Oharaeibacter diazotrophicus: one gene and its partners. The protein of the gene in region 4 interacts with the protein of the main gene of each other region in a pairwise test. Links are inferred from orthologs where the notes say so. Each region holds a gene or a part of one and is shown on either strand. Other genes may lie near its edges. The genes, in order: EDD54_RS00845, EDD54_RS14400, dnaQ and dnaE.

Evidence for each region.
Region 1: the proteins of dnaE (region 4) and EDD54_RS00845 interact in binary tests that used the Escherichia coli proteins (3 or more experiments, as listed by UniProt). The link is inferred for Oharaeibacter diazotrophicus from one-to-one orthologs.
Region 2: the proteins of dnaE (region 4) and EDD54_RS14400 interact in binary tests that used the Escherichia coli proteins (3 or more experiments, as listed by UniProt). The link is inferred for Oharaeibacter diazotrophicus from one-to-one orthologs.
Region 3: the proteins of dnaE (region 4) and dnaQ interact in binary tests that used the Escherichia coli proteins (3 or more experiments, as listed by UniProt). The link is inferred for Oharaeibacter diazotrophicus from one-to-one orthologs.

The regions. Positions count from the first base shown.
Region 1 is NZ_SNXY01000006.1:148,691-152,628, reverse strand. What follows is about bases 800-3,641. They hold EDD54_RS00845 (aminotransferase), read right to left. Parts: upstream 2,891-3,641; coding sequence 1,709-2,890; downstream 800-1,708. Other genes in these bases: EDD54_RS00840 (methyltransferase family protein), read right to left, coding at 3,006-3,641; EDD54_RS00850 (SDR family NAD(P)-dependent oxidoreductase), read right to left, coding at 951-1,655; EDD54_RS00855 (creatininase family protein), read left to right, coding at 800-937. Also shown: EDD54_RS00860 (class I adenylate-forming enzyme family protein), read left to right, coding at 1-85; more of EDD54_RS00855, read left to right, coding at 122-799; more of EDD54_RS00840, read right to left, coding at 3,642-3,650; EDD54_RS00835 (permease), read right to left, coding at 3,779-3,938. UniProt on the Escherichia coli protein: Shows aminotransferase activity with methionine and histidine as substrates, and to a lesser extent also with phenylalanine.
Region 2 is NZ_SNXY01000008.1:453,258-457,257, forward strand. What follows is about bases 1,097-4,000. They hold EDD54_RS14400 (DNA polymerase III subunit gamma/tau), read right to left. Parts: upstream 3,506-4,000; coding sequence 1,688-3,505; downstream 1,097-1,687. Other genes in these bases: recR (recombination mediator RecR), read right to left, coding at 1,097-1,302; EDD54_RS14395 (YbaB/EbfC family nucleoid-associated protein), read right to left, coding at 1,331-1,657; EDD54_RS14410 (extracellular solute-binding protein), read left to right, coding at 3,892-4,000. In the rest of the region: EDD54_RS14385 (Crp/Fnr family transcriptional regulator), read right to left, coding at 1-606; more of recR, read right to left, coding at 697-1,096. UniProt on the Escherichia coli protein: Part of the beta sliding clamp loading complex, which hydrolyzes ATP to load the beta clamp onto primed DNA to form the DNA replication pre-initiation complex.
Region 3 is NZ_SNXY01000008.1:520,209-524,100, reverse strand. What follows is about bases 477-3,272. They hold dnaQ (DNA polymerase III subunit epsilon), read left to right. Parts: upstream 477-1,411; coding sequence 1,412-2,134; downstream 2,135-3,272. Other genes in these bases: cysK (cysteine synthase A), read right to left, coding at 2,766-3,272; EDD54_RS14685 (NUDIX hydrolase), read left to right, coding at 2,224-2,700; coaE (dephospho-CoA kinase), read left to right, coding at 740-1,321; EDD54_RS14700 (shikimate dehydrogenase), read left to right, coding at 477-743. Also shown: more of EDD54_RS14700, read left to right, coding at 1-476; more of cysK, read right to left, coding at 3,273-3,731. UniProt on the Escherichia coli protein: DNA polymerase III is a complex, multichain enzyme responsible for most of the replicative synthesis in bacteria. The epsilon subunit contain the editing function and is a proofreading 3'-5' exonuclease.
Region 4 is NZ_SNXY01000006.1:477,639-482,756, forward strand. What follows is about bases 665-4,686. They hold dnaE (DNA polymerase III subunit alpha), read left to right. Parts: upstream 665-1,024; coding sequence 1,025-4,486; downstream 4,487-4,686. Other genes in these bases: EDD54_RS02410 (hypothetical protein), read left to right, coding at 665-843; EDD54_RS02420 (uracil-DNA glycosylase), read right to left, coding at 4,621-4,686. In the rest of the region: EDD54_RS02405 (hypothetical protein), read left to right, coding at 1-242; more of EDD54_RS02410, read left to right, coding at 499-664; more of EDD54_RS02420, read right to left, coding at 4,687-5,118. UniProt on the Escherichia coli protein: DNA polymerase III is a complex, multichain enzyme responsible for most of the replicative synthesis in bacteria. This DNA polymerase also exhibits 3' to 5' exonuclease activity. The alpha chain is the DNA polymerase catalytic subunit.

The DNA of each region.
Region 1 (3,938 bases), 330 kb from region 4 along the record:
CGAGATCCGCGTCGCCGCCGAGCTTCCGACGACGCCGACCGGCAAGATCGCCAAGGCGACGCTGGCCGAGACCGCGGGCGGCTGACACCCCCACCCGCCCGGCCGAGACACCGGAGACACGATGACCCGCTCCTTCGCCTGGTGGGACCTGTCCACCGCCGACTTTTCCGCCCGCGACCTCTCGAACACCGTGGTGATCTTCCCCGTCGCCGCCGTCGAGCAGCACGGGCCGCACCTGCCGGTCCGGGTCGACGCCGCGATCGGCGCCGGCCTGCTCGCCGCCGCGCTCGACGGCCTGCCCGAGGGCGCCGACGTGCTGGTGCTGCCGCAGATGCCCTACGGCAAGTCGGACGAGCACCTCGCCTTCCCGGGCACGCTGACGCTCTCCGGCGACACGCTAGCCGCGGTCTGGTTCGAGATCGCCGCCTCGGTGGCGCGGGCCGGGGCGCGCAAGCTGTTGTTCTTCAACGCCCACGGCGGTCAGATGGCGCTGATGGACATCGTCTGTCGGCGGATCCGGGTCGAGCTCGGCCTGCTCGCCGTCGCCTGCTCGTGGTTCCGGATCACGCCCGTCGACGACCTCTTCCCCGCCGCCGAGATCGAGCACGGCATCCACGGCGGCGACATCGAGACCAGCGTCATGCTCGCCCTCCACGGCGACCTCGTCGCCATGGACCGGGCCGAGAACTTCGTGCCGCTGACGGTCGAGATCGAGCGTTCCGGCAGCGCGCTCACCGCCGAGGGCCGGGTCGGGTTCGGCTGGCAGGCCCAGGACCTCCACCCCGCCGGCGTCTGCGGCGACGCCTCGGCCGCCACCGCCGCCAAGGGCGAGGCGGTGATCGCCCGCGCCGCCGAAGCCCTCCGCCGCCTCGTCGCCGACGTCGCCGCCTTCGACATGGCGCGCCTCACCGGCCGTACGCGGTTCGACCGCGGCTGAGCGCGCGCCGATCCTACGGCACCGCCCGCGACGCCCCGGCGCCGCCGTCGACGGCGAGGCATTCGCCGGTGACGCCGCGCGCCTCGTCGGCGATCAGGAACAGCACCGCGGCGGCGACGTCCTCCGGCTCGGCCGGGCGCGACAGCGGCGTGCGGCGGACCGGGCGCACGCCGGCGTCGGCGTCGACCGCCCCGGTCAGCACGGCGTTGATCCGGATGTCGGCGACCGCGAGTTCGGTGGCGGCGCCGCGCACGAAGCCCTCGAGCGCGCCGCGGGTGGCCCCGGTCAGCGCCTTGGCGACCGAATGGGCGCCGGTCGAGGGCAGCACCAGCGCGATGGCGGCGCCGGCCTCCATGCGCTCGGCGGCGAGCGCGACCATGGTCAGCGGCGCGACGATGCGGTGCTGCACGGCGGCGTTGACGCCTTCGGCCCCGCCGTCGATCAGCCAGGCCGGCTGCGCCTCCTCGACCAGCAGCACCATCGCGCCCGGCGCGCCCATGGCGTCGACGACCGCGTCGAAGGTCTCGGCCACGTTCTCCGGATCGGTCGGATCGACCGCGAAGGCGACGGCGCGGCCGTCGGTCTCCGTCTCGATCTCGTCGGACGCCTCGCCGTCGACGGCGACCACCGCGACGGTGTCGCCGGCGTCGAGCAGGGCGGACAGGATGGCGCGCCCGAACGGTTCCGCCGCGCCGACCAGCATCGTGACCCGGTTCATGAGCGCCCCGGCCCTCCCGAGAATCATCGCCGGCCCCCCGCCGGCGGCCGATCCTAACCGGTCGCCGCGGATTTCCGACCGGTTTTCAACCACCTGCCAAGCCGTTCGAGCGCCTCGTCGAGCACCTCGTCGCGCTTGCAGAAGCAGAAGCGGATGTAGTTGGTCGGCGGGTCGGAGGCGTAGAAGGCCGAGACCGGCACGGCGGCGACGCCGGCCTCCCGCGTCATGGTCAGGCAGGCCTCGCGGTCGTCGGCGATGCCGAGCGGGCCGACGTCGGTGGTGACGAAATAGGTGCCGGCACTCGGCAGCACCTCGAAGCCGAGGTCGGCGAGCCCGGCCGAGAGGCGGTCGCGCTTGGCGGCGAGGCCGGCGGCGAAGCCCTCGTAATAATCGTCGCCGAGCCGGAGGCCGCGGGCGACGGCGGCCTGGAGGTCGGGCGGGGTCGTGAAGGTGACGAACTGGTGCACCTTGGCGATCGGCGCCAGGAGGTGCGGCGGAGCGGTGACGTAGCCGATCTTCCAGGCGGTCAGCGAGAAGGTCTTGCCGGCCGAGCCGATCCGGACGACGCGCTCGCGCATGCCCGGCAGCGCCATCGGCGAGAGGTGGCGGCGGCCGTCGTAGACGAGGTGCTCGTAGACCTCGTCGGCGATCACGTAGGCGTCGTGCTTCTGGCAGAGGTCGGCGATCAGCTGCAGCTCCGCCTCGGTGAACACCTTGCCGGCCGGGTTCATCGGCGTGTTGATCACGATCGCCTTGGTGCGGTCGGAGAAGGCGGCGGCGAGTTGGTCCGGGTCGATCGTCCAGGTCGGCGGCGCGATCCGCACCAGCTTCGGGATGCCGCCGGCCTGTCGCACGATCGGCAGGTAGCAGTCGTAGAGCGGCTCGATCAGCACGACCTCGTCGCCGGGCGAGACCAGTCCGAGGATCGAATCGCAGATCGCCTCGGTCGCCCCGGAGGTCACCATCACCTCGCTCTGCCAGTCGACGTCGAGGCCGTGGAAGCGCCGGTTGCTCTCCGCCACCGCCCGACGCAGTTCGGGGATGCCCATCATCGAGGGATACTGGTTCGGCCCGGCCATCAGCGCGTCGGCCGCGGCGCGGCGGATCTCCTCGGGGCCGTCGACGTCGGGAAAGCCCTGGCCGAGGTTGATCGCCCCGGTCTCCACCGCGAGGCGGGACATCACCTCGAAGATGGTGGTGGGCAGGCCGGTGAAGATCGGGTTGGTCGGCTTCATCGAGGGGGCGTCTTCCGTGGGGGCCGATCCGGACCGGCGGCCCGGGTCGCGTCGCCCGGCGCGGGCGGTTCGGCGCGACGATAGAGGCCCGCCGCCGGGGCGACAAGGCGGCCGATCAGCGCCTCTCCGTCACCCCGCGCGCGGCCATCCCCACCGCTCCCCAGCGCGGCACGCGCGCGCGATAGGCGGCGTAGCGTCCCCCGAAGCGGCCGGCGAGGGTGCGCTCCTCGACGCCGACCTGCCGCAGGATCACGGCTGCGCCGATGGCGAGGCAGGCGAGCGTGAACAGCGACGGCGCCGCCAGGAACAGGCCGGCCTGCCCGATCAGCACGCCGGTGAAGATCGGATTGCGCGAGCGGGCATAGGGCCCGTCGGTCACCAGTACATCGGCGGCCCGCGCCGCGGTGCCGGAGCGCCATTCGTCGGCGAGGTAGGAATGGGCGTGGTCGGCGACCGCCAGCCCCGCGCACATCGCCACGAAGCCGACCGCGCGGACAGCGTCCGTCTCGAGCACCGGCAGCGCGCCGAGAAAGACGTCGGTCGCCGGCACGAAGACGCGTAGTGTCATCAGTCCCAGGATCGCCGCCCGGAACAGCCGGAACACGATCTGGTTCAGCCCGTTGGCGCTCCGCCACGGCCCGACCGGCGCATGCGGGAAGCCGCGTCGGGCGCGCAGGCCCGACAGCCGCGCCGTGTAGTGCAGCGCGACGAAGATGAAGTAGCAGGCTACGAACGCCCGCACGAAGTCCTCGAACGACACGTCGATCTCCCGAACGATCGACAAGGGCTCCCGAAAGCCGTCGTCGTCCCGATCTTCGACAGTCGCGAGGCGATCCGCAAGGGCGGCCGTCCGGGGCCGATCCGTTGGCGCGGATCGGCCCGGGGGGATCAGGGGTGGCGCGGGCTGACCGCCCAGGCGAGCGCCAGCACCGCGGCGGCGAAGCCGGCGGGCGCGACCGCGTACCACGACGACGCCGCGGCGAGGCCGGTGGCGCCCGCCCAGGAGATCGAGGAGAACGCCTCGGCGAAGGTGGCGACGCGCGAGGCG
Region 2 (4,000 bases), on a different replicon or contig from region 4:
GAGACCAGCCTTCTCGACGGCACGCAACTCGCGGGTCACCGCCTCGCGGTGGGTGCCGATGCGGGCGGCGATCTCCGCATGGGTGACCGGTTCGACAAGCGCCTCGCCGCGGCTGCCCGGCAGCGGACGGGACAACCGCAGCAGTTCGGCGCGGACGCGGTCGCCGACCGAATAGTTGGCGAATTCGTGGACGCGCTCGTCGAGGGCACGGACGCGCCCGACCAGCAGCGCCAGCACCCGGTCGCAGACCGCGGGCGATTCGTGGACGGCGGCGAGGAACACCGCGGCGGGGATCTTCATCAATTCGACGTCGGACACCGCGATCACGCTGGCCGAGCGCGGCCGGCCGTCGATCGCCGACATCTCGCCGAAGATCGCCCCGGCGCGAAGGTCCGCGAGGATGACCTCGCGGTCGGCGCCGAAGGTCATCGCCCGGGCGGTGCCGGAAACGAGGGCGTAGACGTCGGTGCCGTCCTCGCCGTGGGCGACGATCCAGCGCCCGGCCGGGTGCGAGACCAGGGCGGAGGCGGCCTCCCAGCGGGCGAGGACGTCGTCGGGGACGCCGGCGAACAGCGGCACGGCGGCGAGGCGGACGGAGCGGTTCATCGGCGCGGGTCCGAGGGGTTCGGCGGAGGGGTTTCCAGTGGTCGAGCCCGAGGTTACGCCCTCGACCGCCCGCTGGCGACCCCGCCGCCGTCAGAACGGCGTGCGGGCCCGGATCGCGGCGGCGAGGGTGCCCTCGTCGAGATAGTCGAGCTCGCCGCCGACCGGCACGCCGTGGGCGAGCCGCGAGACCTTGACCGGCAGGTCGCGGAGGCGGTCGGTGACGTAGTGGGCGGTGGTCTGGCCGTCGACGGTGGCGTTGACCGCCAGGATCACCTCCCGCACGGCCGGGTCGGCGGCACGGTCGACCAGACCGGCGATCGAGAGGTCGTCGGGGCCGACGCCGTCGAGCGGCGACAACACGCCGCCGAGCACGTGGTAGCGCGCCGAGACCGCGCCGGAGCGCTCGAGCGCCCAGAGGTCCGAGACGTCCTCGACCACCACGATCACCGAGGGGTCGCGAGTCGGGTCGGTGCAGACGGCGCAGGGATCGGCGGTGTCGACGTTGCCGCAACAGGAGCAGATCTTGACGGTGTCGCGCACCCGGGCGAGCGCCTCGGTGAGCGGCACCAGCAGTTGCTCGCGCTTCTTGACGAGCTGCAGCGTCGCCCGCCGCGCCGACCGCGGACCGAGGCCGGGCAGGCGCGCCAGGAGCTGGATCAGGCGCTCGATCTCGGGCCCGGTGATCTTGCGGGGCATGGCGGGTGCGCCGGCTGCGGGGCGATCGTCAGAACGGCAGCTTCAGGCCGGGCGGCAGCTGCAGGCCGCCGGTGACCGCCGACATCTTCTCGGCGATGGCGGCGTCGAGCTTCTGCTTGGCGTCGGCGTGGGCGGCGACCAGGAGATCCTCGAGGATCTCGACCTCGTCCGCCTTGGCGAGCGAGGGGTCGACGCGCACCGTGCGCAGGTCGCCCTTGCCGGAGAGGGTCACCGTGACGAGGCCGCCGCCGGCGGCGCCGGTGGCCTCGATCGCCTGGATGGCCTCCTGCGCCTCGGCCATCTTGGCCTGGAGCTGCTGGGCCTGCTTCATCATCTTGCCGAGGTCGCCGAACATGGCCGTCTCTCGCTCTCGTCGGGGGAAGGATCAGTCGTCGAAGTCGCCGAACTCTTCGACGAGCTCGTAGCCGTCGAGGTCGGGCAGCGGTGCGTCGCCGAGGTCGTCGAAGCCGCCGTCGGCGGCTCCGGTGCCGCCCGCGGCGTCGGGGAACTGGACGTCGACGATCTCGGCGCCGGGAAAGCGCGCGAGGATCGCGGCGACGGTCGGATCGGCGCGGGCGTCGTCGACGAGGCGGCTCCTGGTCGCCTCGCGCGTCTCGGCGACCGTCGGCGCGCCGGTCTCGCCGGACACCGCGACGATCCAGCGCCGGTTCGTCCACAGCGACAGCTTGCGGCCGATCTCGCCGGCGAGGCCGGGGTTGGCGCCCGGCACCGGGTTGAACTCGATGCGGCCGTCCTCGAAACGGACGAGGCGGACGTGGCGCTCCAGCGCGAACTTGAGGCCGACGTCGCGGTTGCGCTCGGCGAGGCGGATCGCGTCCTCGAAGGAGGCGACCACGAGGGCGGCCGGCTCACGAGCTGGCAGCGCGCGCGCCGTCGGCCGCGGCGACGAGGCGGCGAGCGTCGGCAGGACGCGGCCCTGCGCCTGCGCACCACCCCCGCCACTGCCCCCACCGCCGGCGGAGGGCCCGGGACCGGGCTGCGGCGCGCCGAGACCGTCGCGCAGCTGCCGGATCGCCTCGTCGGGGGTCGGCAGGTCGGCGGCGTAGGCTAGGCGGACCAGCACCATCTCGGCGGCCGGCAGCGGCCGCGGGGCGGTCTGCACCTCGGCGAGGCCCTTGAGGAGGATCTGCCAGGCCCGCGACAGCACGCGCACCGACAGGCCTTCGGCGAAGGCGCGGCCGCGCACGCGCTCGGCCTCGGTCAGCGCCGGGTCGTCGGCGCTGGAGGGAACGTGGCGGATGCGGGTGACGAGGTGGACGAAGGCGGCGAGATCGCTCAGCACCACCGCCGGATCGGCGCCGACGTCGTATTGCTCGGAGAGTTCGCGCAGCGCCGCGGCGACGTCGCCCTTCATCACCGCCTCGAACAGGTCGATCACCCGTTCGCGGTCGGCGAGGCCGAGCATGGAGCGCACCGTCTCCGGCGTGACGCCGTCGTCGCCACCGTAGGCGATCGCCTGATCGAGGATGGTGAGACCGTCGCGCACCGAACCTTCGGCGGCGCGGGCGACGAGGGCGATCGCCTCGGGGGCGACCTCGACCTTCTCCGCCGCGGCGACGCGGGCGAGATGGGCCTGCAGCACGGAGGCCTCGATGCGGCGCAGGTCGAAGCGCTGGCAGCGCGACAGCACCGTGATCGGCACCTTGCGGATCTCGGTGGTCGCGAACACGAACTTGACGTGCTCGGGCGGCTCCTCGAGCGTCTTCAGGAGCGCGTTGAACGCCGCCGCCGAGAGCATGTGCACCTCGTCGACGATGTAGACCTTGTAGCGCGCCGACACCGGCTTGTAGCGGGCCGCCTCGATGACCTCGCGGACGTCGTTGACGGAGGTGTGCGAGGCCGCGTCCATCTCGATGACGTCGACGTGCCGGCCCTCCATGATGGCGCGGCAGTGCACGCCCTCCTCGGAAAGGTCGACCGACGGACCGCCGGCGCGGCCGGGGAGCTCGTAGTTGAGGGCGCGGGCGAGGATGCGGGCGGTGGTGGTCTTGCCGACGCCGCGCACGCCGGTCAGCATCCACGCCTGGGCGACGCGGCCGGTCTCGAAGGCGTTGCGCAGGGTCTGGACCATCGGCCCGTGGCCGATCAGGTCGGCGAAGCTCTGCGGGCGGTACTTGCGCGCCAGCACGCGGTAGCCGCCGGCGGCGGGCTTCGGCTCGGCGCCGGGCGTCTCGTCCGTCATTGGCAGTCGCCCCGCGGCTCGTCGTCCGCGGCCCGGGCGGACGCCGCCGGCGTCGGTCCGGAGCATCGGACGGGGGATCGTCGAGAAAAGGTGGGAGGCCGACTGATGACCCGCGCCGCGGCTCACCTGGGCTGCTTCCTTCCGGACCTGACCCGGTCGGCGAGTGGCACGTCCACCGCCAACCTCCCGGCGCCACATATCGGCGGGCCGGCGACAAAAAGCAAGTGCCGCGTCGCCGATCGCCGCGACCCGCCCTGCGATCGGCGCGATGGCGCCCTAGATGACGAGCGGAGCGGGCTTTCCGGCGCCGGCGCGACGCATTCGCGTTTGCAATCGGCCTGCGGGAATGGAACGCTCCGCAGCGGAGCAACGGCACGGAGGTCGACGTGGGCACGAGGACGGCGGGACGCTGGATCGGCGGGGCATTCGGGATTGTCGTCGGGCTCGCGGCGGTGCTGCAGGTCCCCTTTGCCGCCGCGGCGGACGAACCGGCGT
Region 3 (3,892 bases), on a different replicon or contig from region 4:
TCCACGGCATCGACGGCGCCTACGACCGCATCCCCGTGGAGCCGGACCGGGCCGAGGCCTTCTTCGCCGACTTCGCCGCGAGCGGCCTCGTCGGCGCCAACGTCACGATCCCCTACAAGGAGGTCGCGGCAGCGCACGCATGCAACCTCGATCCGGTCGCCGCCCGGCTCGGCGCGGCCAACACGCTGTGGATCGAGGACGGGGTGCTCTGCGCCGGGAACACCGACGTCGCCGGCTTCCTCGGCAACCTCGACGATCGCGCTCCCGGTTGGGACGCCGATCCCGGCGTCGCCTTGGTGCTCGGCGCCGGGGGGGCGGCCAAGGCGGTGGTCGACGGGCTCGTCGGCCGCGGCTTCCGGGTCGAGATCGCCAACCGGACGCTGGCCCGGGCCGAGGACCTAGCCGCGCGCTATCCCGGCCACGTCGGTGCGCATTTTCTTTCGGAAGCGAATCGATTCGTGGCCGACGCCGGACTCCTGGTCAACACCACCTCGCTCGGCATGAAGGGCGAGGGCGACGTCGACCTCGACGTCGGTCGTTGCGCCGCCGAATCGATCGCCTGCGACATCGTCTACGTGCCGTTGGAGACACCGTTCCTGGCGCGGGCGCAGGCGGCCGGCCTGCGCACGGTCGACGGCCTCGGCATGCTGCTGCACCAGGCCGTGCCGGGCTTCGAGCGCTGGTTCGGCGTCCGCCCGACGGTGACGCCGGAGCTGCGCGCCCTGGTGGAGGCCGATCTTTGATCGTGCTCGGCCTCACCGGATCGATCGGCATGGGCAAGTCGACGACGGCCGAGATGTTCCGCGCCCGCGGCGTACCCGTCTTCGACGCGGACGCCACCGTCCATGCGCTCTACGCCGGCCCGCTCGCCGCGCCGGTCGAGGCCGCTTTTCCCGGCACGACGGTGAACGGCGCCGTCGACCGCGCCGCGCTCGGCCGGCGGGTCCTCGGCGACGCCGAGGCGCTGCGGCGGCTGGAGGCGATCGTCCACCCGGCCGTGCGCGCTGCCGAACGCGCATTCCTGGAGGACGCCCGCACGGCCGGTGCCACCGTCGCCGTACTCGACATCCCCCTCCTCTACGAGACCGGCCGCGAGGCCGACGTCGACCGCGTCCTCGTGGTCGGTGCCGCTCCGGAGATCCAGCGCGCCCGCGTGCTCGCCCGCCCGGGCATGACGGCGGAGAAGTTCGAGGCGATCCTCGCCCGCCAGCTGCCCGACGCGGAGAAGCGGCGACGGGCCGACCACGTGATCGACACCGGCGCCGGGATCGCCGCGGCCGAGACGGCGGTTGACGCCCTCCTCGCCGAACTCCGGCGTTGAAAACCGGGCCGTCGGCTTGATCCCGTCCGCTCCACCTGCGAGGGATCGGGAGCCGGCGCGGCTGGGCTCGCCGGAGACGCGGGATCGACCATGCGCGAGATCGTCCTCGACACCGAAACGACCGGCCTCGACCCCAAGACCGGCGACCGCCTCGTCGAGATCGGCGGCGTCGAACTGCACAATCAGTTCCCGACCGGCCGGAGCTTCCACGTCTACATCAACCCCGAGCGGTCGATGCCGCGCGAGGCCTTCGAGGTCCACGGCCTGTCCGAGGAGTTCCTCGCCGACAAGCCGCGCTTCGACGACGTCGCCGACGAGTTCCTCGCCTTCGTCGGCGACGCCCGGCTGGTGATCCACAACGCCCAGTTCGACATGGGCTTCATCAATTTCGAGCTGAAGCGCTCCGGCCGGACCACGATCGGCAACGAGCGCGTCCTCGACACCCTGGCGATGGCGCGGCGCAAACACCCGGGTTCGCCGGCCAGCCTCGACGCGCTGTGCTCGCGCTACGGCATCGACACCTCCAAGCGCGTCAAGCACGGCGCGCTGCTCGACGCCGAACTGCTCGCCGAGGTCTACATCGAGCTGAACGGCGGCCGGCAGGCCGACCTCGGTCTCGCCCCCGCCGGCATGGAGCCGACCCGCAGCGACGGCCGTCCGCGCGCCGTCGTCGGCCCGCGGCCGGTCCCCCTCCCCGCCCGGATCCAGCCCGAGGAGATCGCCGCCCACGCCGCCTTCGTGGCCGGGCTCGGCGACAAGGCGATCTGGCTGCGCTATCTCGACCAGCCGGTGCCGGACGAGACCGGCGGTTGAACACCGTCGGAATCCAACGTCTTTCGCATGGTTCGTGACGGCCGACCCGGCCTAGACTGGGGACGAATCAGCCTATGGAACGAGAGAGCGTGGCGAAGCCGTCCAAGACACCCGCCTTCCTTCAGGTCGCCGCCCTGCCCTGGCGGCGCGACGCCGACGGGACCGTCCGCGTCGTGCTGGTGACGTCGCGCGAACGCGGGCGCTGGATCCTGCCCAAGGGCTGGCCGATCAAGGGCCTGAAGGACTGCGAGGCCGCCGAGACGGAGGCGATGGAGGAGGCCGGCCTCGTCGGCCGCGTCACGACCGATCCGATCGGCCGCTTCCAGTACGACAAGAGCTTCCCGAAGCGCGTCGCCGCGGTGGCGGTCGACGTCTACGGTCTCGAGGTCGAACGTCAGCTCGACGACTGGCTGGAGAAGGGTCAGCGCGAGGTGCGCTGGCTCAAGCCCGACAAGGCGGCCAAGCTCGCCGCCGACACCGGTGTCGGCGCGCTGATCCTCGCCTTCGTGGCGACGCTCACCGAGACCTCGCGGCCGGCCCCGCAGCCGGCGGAGTCGCTCTCCTAGATGGCCTCCGGAAACGCCGAAGCGTTTCCGGAGCTGTCCGATCCGGGGGTGCGGATCGCGATAGATCAGGCGAGACCCTCGAACAGTGCGGTCGAAAGATAGCGCTCGGCGAAGGACGGGATGATCACGACGATTGTCTTGCCGGCGAACTCCGGCCGCTGCCCGACCTTGACGGCCGCCGCGACCGCCGCGCCGGACGAGATCCCGACCGGGATGCCCTCGAGGCGGGCGACCAGACGGGCGGTCTCGAGCGCCTCGTCCGAGGAGATCTGGACGACCTCGTCGTAGATGGCGGTGTTGAGCACGCCCGGCACGAAGCCGGCGCCGATGCCTTGGATCTTGTGCGGACCCGGATTGCCGCCGGACAGTACCGGGCTCTCGACCGGCTCGACCGCGACGATGCGCACGCCGGGCTTCCTCGCCTTCAGCACTTCGCCGACGCCGGTGATGGTGCCGCCGGTGCCGATGCCGGAGACGACGACGTCGACCTCGCCGGCGGTGTCGTTCCAGATCTCCTCGGCGGTGGTGCGCCGGTGGATCTCCGGGTTCGCCGGGTTCTGGAACTGCTGCGGGATGACCGCGCCGGGGATCGTCGACACCAGTTCCTCGGCCTTGGCGATCGCACCCTTCATGCCCTTGGCCGCTTCGGTCAGCTCCAGTTCGGCGCCGAGCAGCTTCAGCATCTTGCGCCGCTCGATCGACATCGATTCCGGCATCACCAGGATCAGCCGGTAGCCCTTGGCGGCGGCGACGAAGGCGAGTGCGATGCCGGTGTTGCCCGAGGTCGGCTCGATCAGCGTGGTCTCGCCGGGACGAATCTTGCCGGCGGCTTCGAGCGATTCGACCAGCGCCACGCCGATGCGGTCCTTCACCGAGGCGATCGGGTTGAAGAACTCGAGCTTGCCGACGAGGCGGGCGCCGACCTGCTTGTCGCGCGCCACCTTGTCGAGGCGGACCAGCGGGGTGTCGCCGATCGTCTCGGTGATCGAATCGTAGATCTTGCCGCGGCCGCGACGGGTCGTGTCGGTCATGGACGGTTCCTCCGGGCAGTTGTCGGTCCGGCCGCGCGAGCGGTCGGCGGAATGGCACGATCCTACCGCCCCCTGCCCCGGCTCGCCAGCCAAGCCGGCGGGCACGCTCGCCGATCGGCAGTGAACCATTCCGAAATCGCCCTGATTCGGAGAAAGAACTT
Region 4 (5,118 bases):
CCCACCTCGAGTCGCTCGCCGGCCTTTCCTGCCGCACCTGCCTCGTCACCGACGTCGCCTACGAGATCCGCGATCGCGAGGACGCCCTGATCGAGGGCGTCGACCTCCTCCACGGCGTCGACGCGCCCGACGCCGACGACCGCTGGACCTGGCCGGTGGTGCCCTTCGGCGAGGAGAACCGGGACTGGCGACGCGTCCACGAGGTGATCGCCGTCCAGGACGTGGTGATCGACCTCGTCTGAGGCGGACAGGTCCGGCGTCGACCCGGGCGCGCCGGCGCTCATCGCCGCGCCCGCGTCCGCGCCTGCTGACATCTCCTGTCACCCCTCCCGATCATGGTTCGTTCTCGGCGGAACCCCTCGCAACCGCCGCGGATCGCCGGTCGCCACGCCGTCGACCCCGGCCCGGATCGCGGTTCGAATCATCCGCGGCCAGCCTGTTGACAACTGCGGCGACCATGAACAAAATAGGAACATTGAGAGGAACGGAGGCCTAGCGATGACCACCATTCACTTCGTCCGTACCGCCGACGGCTGGGGCCTCGGTGCCGATCCTCTCGCCGCGCCCCGGCGGGGCCGTTGGCTCGCCGCGCTGTCGCGGGCGTGCCGTTCCTGGAACGAAACGGGATCGCGCGAGCTGTCGCGCCGGCTGTTCGGAGACGCCGCGCCGACGGCCCGCGAGCTGCCCACCGTCCGCGACTTCACGGTGCCGCGTTCGGTCCGGCTCGCCCAGCAGGTGGCGCAGGCGACCGTCGTGCGCGACGCCGCCGCCTTCGGGGCGCTGGTGCTGTTCGCGACCATGGTGGCGGTGGTGCTGCTCGGTCTCGGCGACCCCGGGGTCTGACACCGGGCTCCCGGGTGGCGGCGGTGGAGAAGCGGCGCGCCGCCGTGGACGACGGTGCCGCGGCCGTTGAGGCCTCCGGCATCGCCGGCCTAGGGTCGGCGCGGATGGTCCGACGGCCTCCGACTCGGCGCCGCTCGCGCCGGCGGAGGGCGTCGATAGCGGGACGGCGGGAGCGGGCGACATGGCGGACGACATCGGCTTCGTGCACCTTCGCGTCCACAGCGCCTACTCGCTGCTGGAAGGCGCGCTGCCGCTCTCCAAGATCCTGAAACTCGCCGACGCCGACGCCCAGCCGGCCATCGCCGTGACCGACACCGGCAACCTGTTTTCCGCGCTCGAGTTCTCCGAGAAGGCGGCCGAGAAGGGCATCCAGCCGATCGTCGGCTGCGAGCTCGCGGTCGACTTCGGCGACGAGCCGGCCGACCGCCGGCGGCCCGGCGCTCCGGCCCAGGGGCTGCCCTCGATCGTGCTGATCGCGGCGACCCAGCGCGGCTTCGACAACCTGACCATCCTGGTCTCGCGCTCCTTCATGGAGACCGAGCCGGGCGCGCGCCCGCACCTGCCGTTCGACCGCCTCGCCGACCGCGCCGACGGCATCCTCGCCCTGACCGGCGGCCCGAACGGTCCGGTCGACCGGGCGATCGCGGCCGGTCACGGCGCGGTGGCGGCCGGCCGGCTGGCGCGGCTCGCGGCCCTGTTCGGCGACCGGCTCTACGTCGAGCTGCAACGCCACGGCACGCCGGCCGAGGCGCTGGTCGAACCCGAACTCGTCGCGCTCGCCTACGGCGCCGGCCTGCCGCTGGTGGCGACCAATGAGTGCTATTTCCCGGCCCGCGGCGACTACGAGGCCCACGACGCGCTGATCGCGATCGCCGAGGGCCGCGTCATCGCCGACGACGACCGCCGCCGCCTGACGCCGGAGCACTACCTGAAGTCCCGCGCCGAGATGACGGCGGTGTTCCACGACCTGCCGGAGGCGCTCGCCAACACCGTCGAGATCGCCCGCCGCGTCAGCTACCGGCCGCGCAAGCGCAAGCCGATCCTGCCGCGTTTCGCCGGCGCCGACGTCGACGACGTCGCCCTCGCCGAGAAGGCCGAGGCCGAGGAGCTGGCGCGGCAGGCCTGGGAGGGGCTGGAGCGCCGGCTCGAGGTGCACGGCCTCGCGCCCGGCCTGACGGTCGAGGACTACCGCGACCGCCTCGGCTTCGAGCTCGGCATCATCACCAAGATGAAGTTCCCCGGCTATTTCCTGATCGTGGCCGACTTCATCAAGTGGGCCAAGGCCCACGGCATCCCGGTCGGGCCGGGCCGCGGTTCGGGCGCCGGCTCGCTGGTGGCGTGGTCGCTGACCATCACCGACCTCGACCCGATGCGCTTCGCCTTGCTGTTCGAGCGCTTCCTCAACCCAGAACGCGTCTCGATGCCGGACTTCGACATCGACTTCTGCCAGGACCGGCGCGAGGAGGTGATCCGCTACGTCCAGGGCAAGTACGGCCGCGAGCAGGTCGCGCAGATCATCACCTTCGGTACCCTGCAGGCGCGTGCCGTGCTGCGCGACGTCGGGCGCGTGCTCCAGCTGCCCTACGGTCAGGTCGACAAGCTCTGCAAGCTGGTGCCGCAGAACCCGGCCAACCCGGTGACGCTCGGGCAGGCGCTCGAGGACGAGCCGCGGCTGAAGGAGGCCCGCCGCGACGATCCGGTCGTCGACCGCCTGATCGACATGGCGATGAAGCTCGAGGGTCTCTACCGCCACGCCTCGACCCACGCCGCCGGCATCGTGATCGGCGACCGCCCGCTCGACCAGCTGGTGCCGGTCTACCGCGATCCGCGCTCGGACATGCCGGTCACCCAGTACAACATGAAGTGGGTGGAGAGCGCCGGGCTGGTGAAGTTCGACTTCCTCGGCCTGAAGACGCTGACCGTGCTCGAGACCGCGGTCAAGCTGATCGCCCGGCGCGGCATTTCGATCGACCTCTCGGCCCTGCCGCTCGACGATCCCGCGACCTACGCGCTGCTCTCCAAGGGCGAGACCGTCGGCGTGTTCCAGCTGGAATCGATGGGCATGCGCAAGGCCATCGCCGACATCGAGCCCGACCGCTTCGAGGACATCATCGCGCTGGTGGCGCTCTACCGCCCGGGGCCGATGGCCAACATCCCGGTCTACGGCGCGGTCAAGCACGGCCGCGAGGCCGCCAACTACATCCACCCCAAGCTCGAGCCGGTGCTGAAGGAGACCTACGGCATCATCGTCTACCAGGAACAGGTGATGCAGATCGCGCAGATCCTGTCCGGCTACTCGCTCGGCGAGGCCGACCTCCTGCGCCGCGCCATGGGCAAGAAGATCAAGGCCGAGATGGACGCCCAGCGCGTCCGCTTCGTCGCCGGCGCCGTGAAGGACGGCCTCGACGAGGCGCAGGCCAACATGATCTTCGACCTGCTCGCCAAGTTCGCCGACTACGGCTTCAACAAGTCCCACGCCGCCGCCTACGCCCTCGTCGCCTACCAGACCGCCTATCTGAAGGCCAACCACCCGGTCGAGTTCATGGCGGCCTCGATGACGCTCGACGCCGCCAACACCGACAAGCTCAACGACTTCCGCCGCGAGGCGATCCGCCTCGGCATCGAGGTGGTGCCGCCCTCGGTCAACCGCTCGCACGTCGACTTCGAGGTCGAGGACGGCCGGATCCTCTACGCCCTCGGCGCCGTCAAGGGCGTCGGCCGCCACGCCGTCGAGCACGTCGTCGAGGTCCGCGGCGACCGGCCGTTCCGCGACGTCGCCGACTTCGCCCACCGCATCAACCCCAAGGCGCTCAACAAGCGCATCCTGGAGAGCCTCGTCGCCGCCGGCGCCTTCGACGGCCTCGAGCCCAACCGCGCCCGGCTGTTCGAGGGCCTCGACAAGGTGATGGCCGCCGCGAACAAGCGGCTCGACGACGAAGCGGCCGGGCAGGGCGGCTTCAGCTTCGGCGGCCCGGCCAACGCCGCCGCGGCGATCCCGCTGCCGTCGCGCTCCGACTGGCTGCCCGACGAGCGCCTGCAGCGCGAGCACGGCGCGATCGGCTTCTACCTCTCCGCCCACCCGCTCGACGCCTACGGCCCGCTGCTGGAGCGGCTGCGCGTCCAGATGTGGGGGCAGTTCTCGGCCGGCGTGAAGCGCGGCGCCACCGCCGGCCGCCTCGCCGGCACGGTGGTGGCGCGCCAGGAGCGCAAGACCCGCACCGGCAACAAGATGGGCATCCTCACCGTCTCCGACCCGACCGGGCAGTACGAGGCGGTGATCTTCTCCGAGGGCCTGTCGCACTACCGCGACCTGCTCGAACCCGGCCAGTCGGTGATCCTGCTCGTCTCCGCCGAGGACAAGCCCGAGGGCATCTCGGTCCGGATCGACAGCGTCGAACCGCTCGATCAGGCTGCCGGACGTCTGCAGCACGCGCTGCGCATCTTCCTGCGCGGACCCGAGCCGGTCGAGAGCATCCACCGCCACCTCGCCGGCGGCGGCGAGGGCGACGTCTCGCTGATCGTGCTCGCCGAGGGCGGGCGCGGCGAGGTCGAGGTGCGGCTGCCCGGCCGCTACAAGGTCTCGCCGCAGATCGCCGGCGCGCTGCGCGCGGTGCCGGGGGTGGTGCAGGTCGAACTCGCCTGATCGCCCTCGTACCGGTCTCGCAAGTTCCCGGCGCGTCGGGACTTCGCGCGGTTGCGGCCATCCCGCCTACGCCCGGCCGGGCGCTCCTTACCCGAAAGGCGCCGACCGGAGGTCGGAACTTCGCGAGCTCGGTGTCAGGCGGCGGCGAGGTCGTCGGCGATGCGGGCGAACACGGCGCGGAACATCTCGCGGGTGAGCCGGCCGGTGTTCGTGTTGTAGCGCGAGCAGTGGTAACTGTCGTAGAGCCGGAAGGCCCGGGCCGGGGCGAGATCGTGGACCGCGCCGTGGCCGAAGGGAAAGCGCGTCACCGGCAGGGCGAGCGTGCGCAGCACCTGGTCGTGGGCGATGCGGCCGAGCGCGACCAGCGCGCGGGTACCTTCGCGTGCGGCGAGGGTCGCCTCGAAGAACGGCCGGCAGGCGGCGATCTCCGGGCCGGTCGGCTTGTTCTCGGGCGGCACGCAGCGCACGGCGTTGGTGATGGCGGCGTCGAGGAGTTCGAGGCCGTCGGCCGGATCGGCGCGATAGGTGCCGCGCGCGAAGCCGAAGTCGACCAGGGTCTCGTAGAGCAGGTCACCGGCGTAGTCGCCGGTGAACGGCCGGCCGGTGCGGTTGGCGCCGCGCAGCCCGGGCGC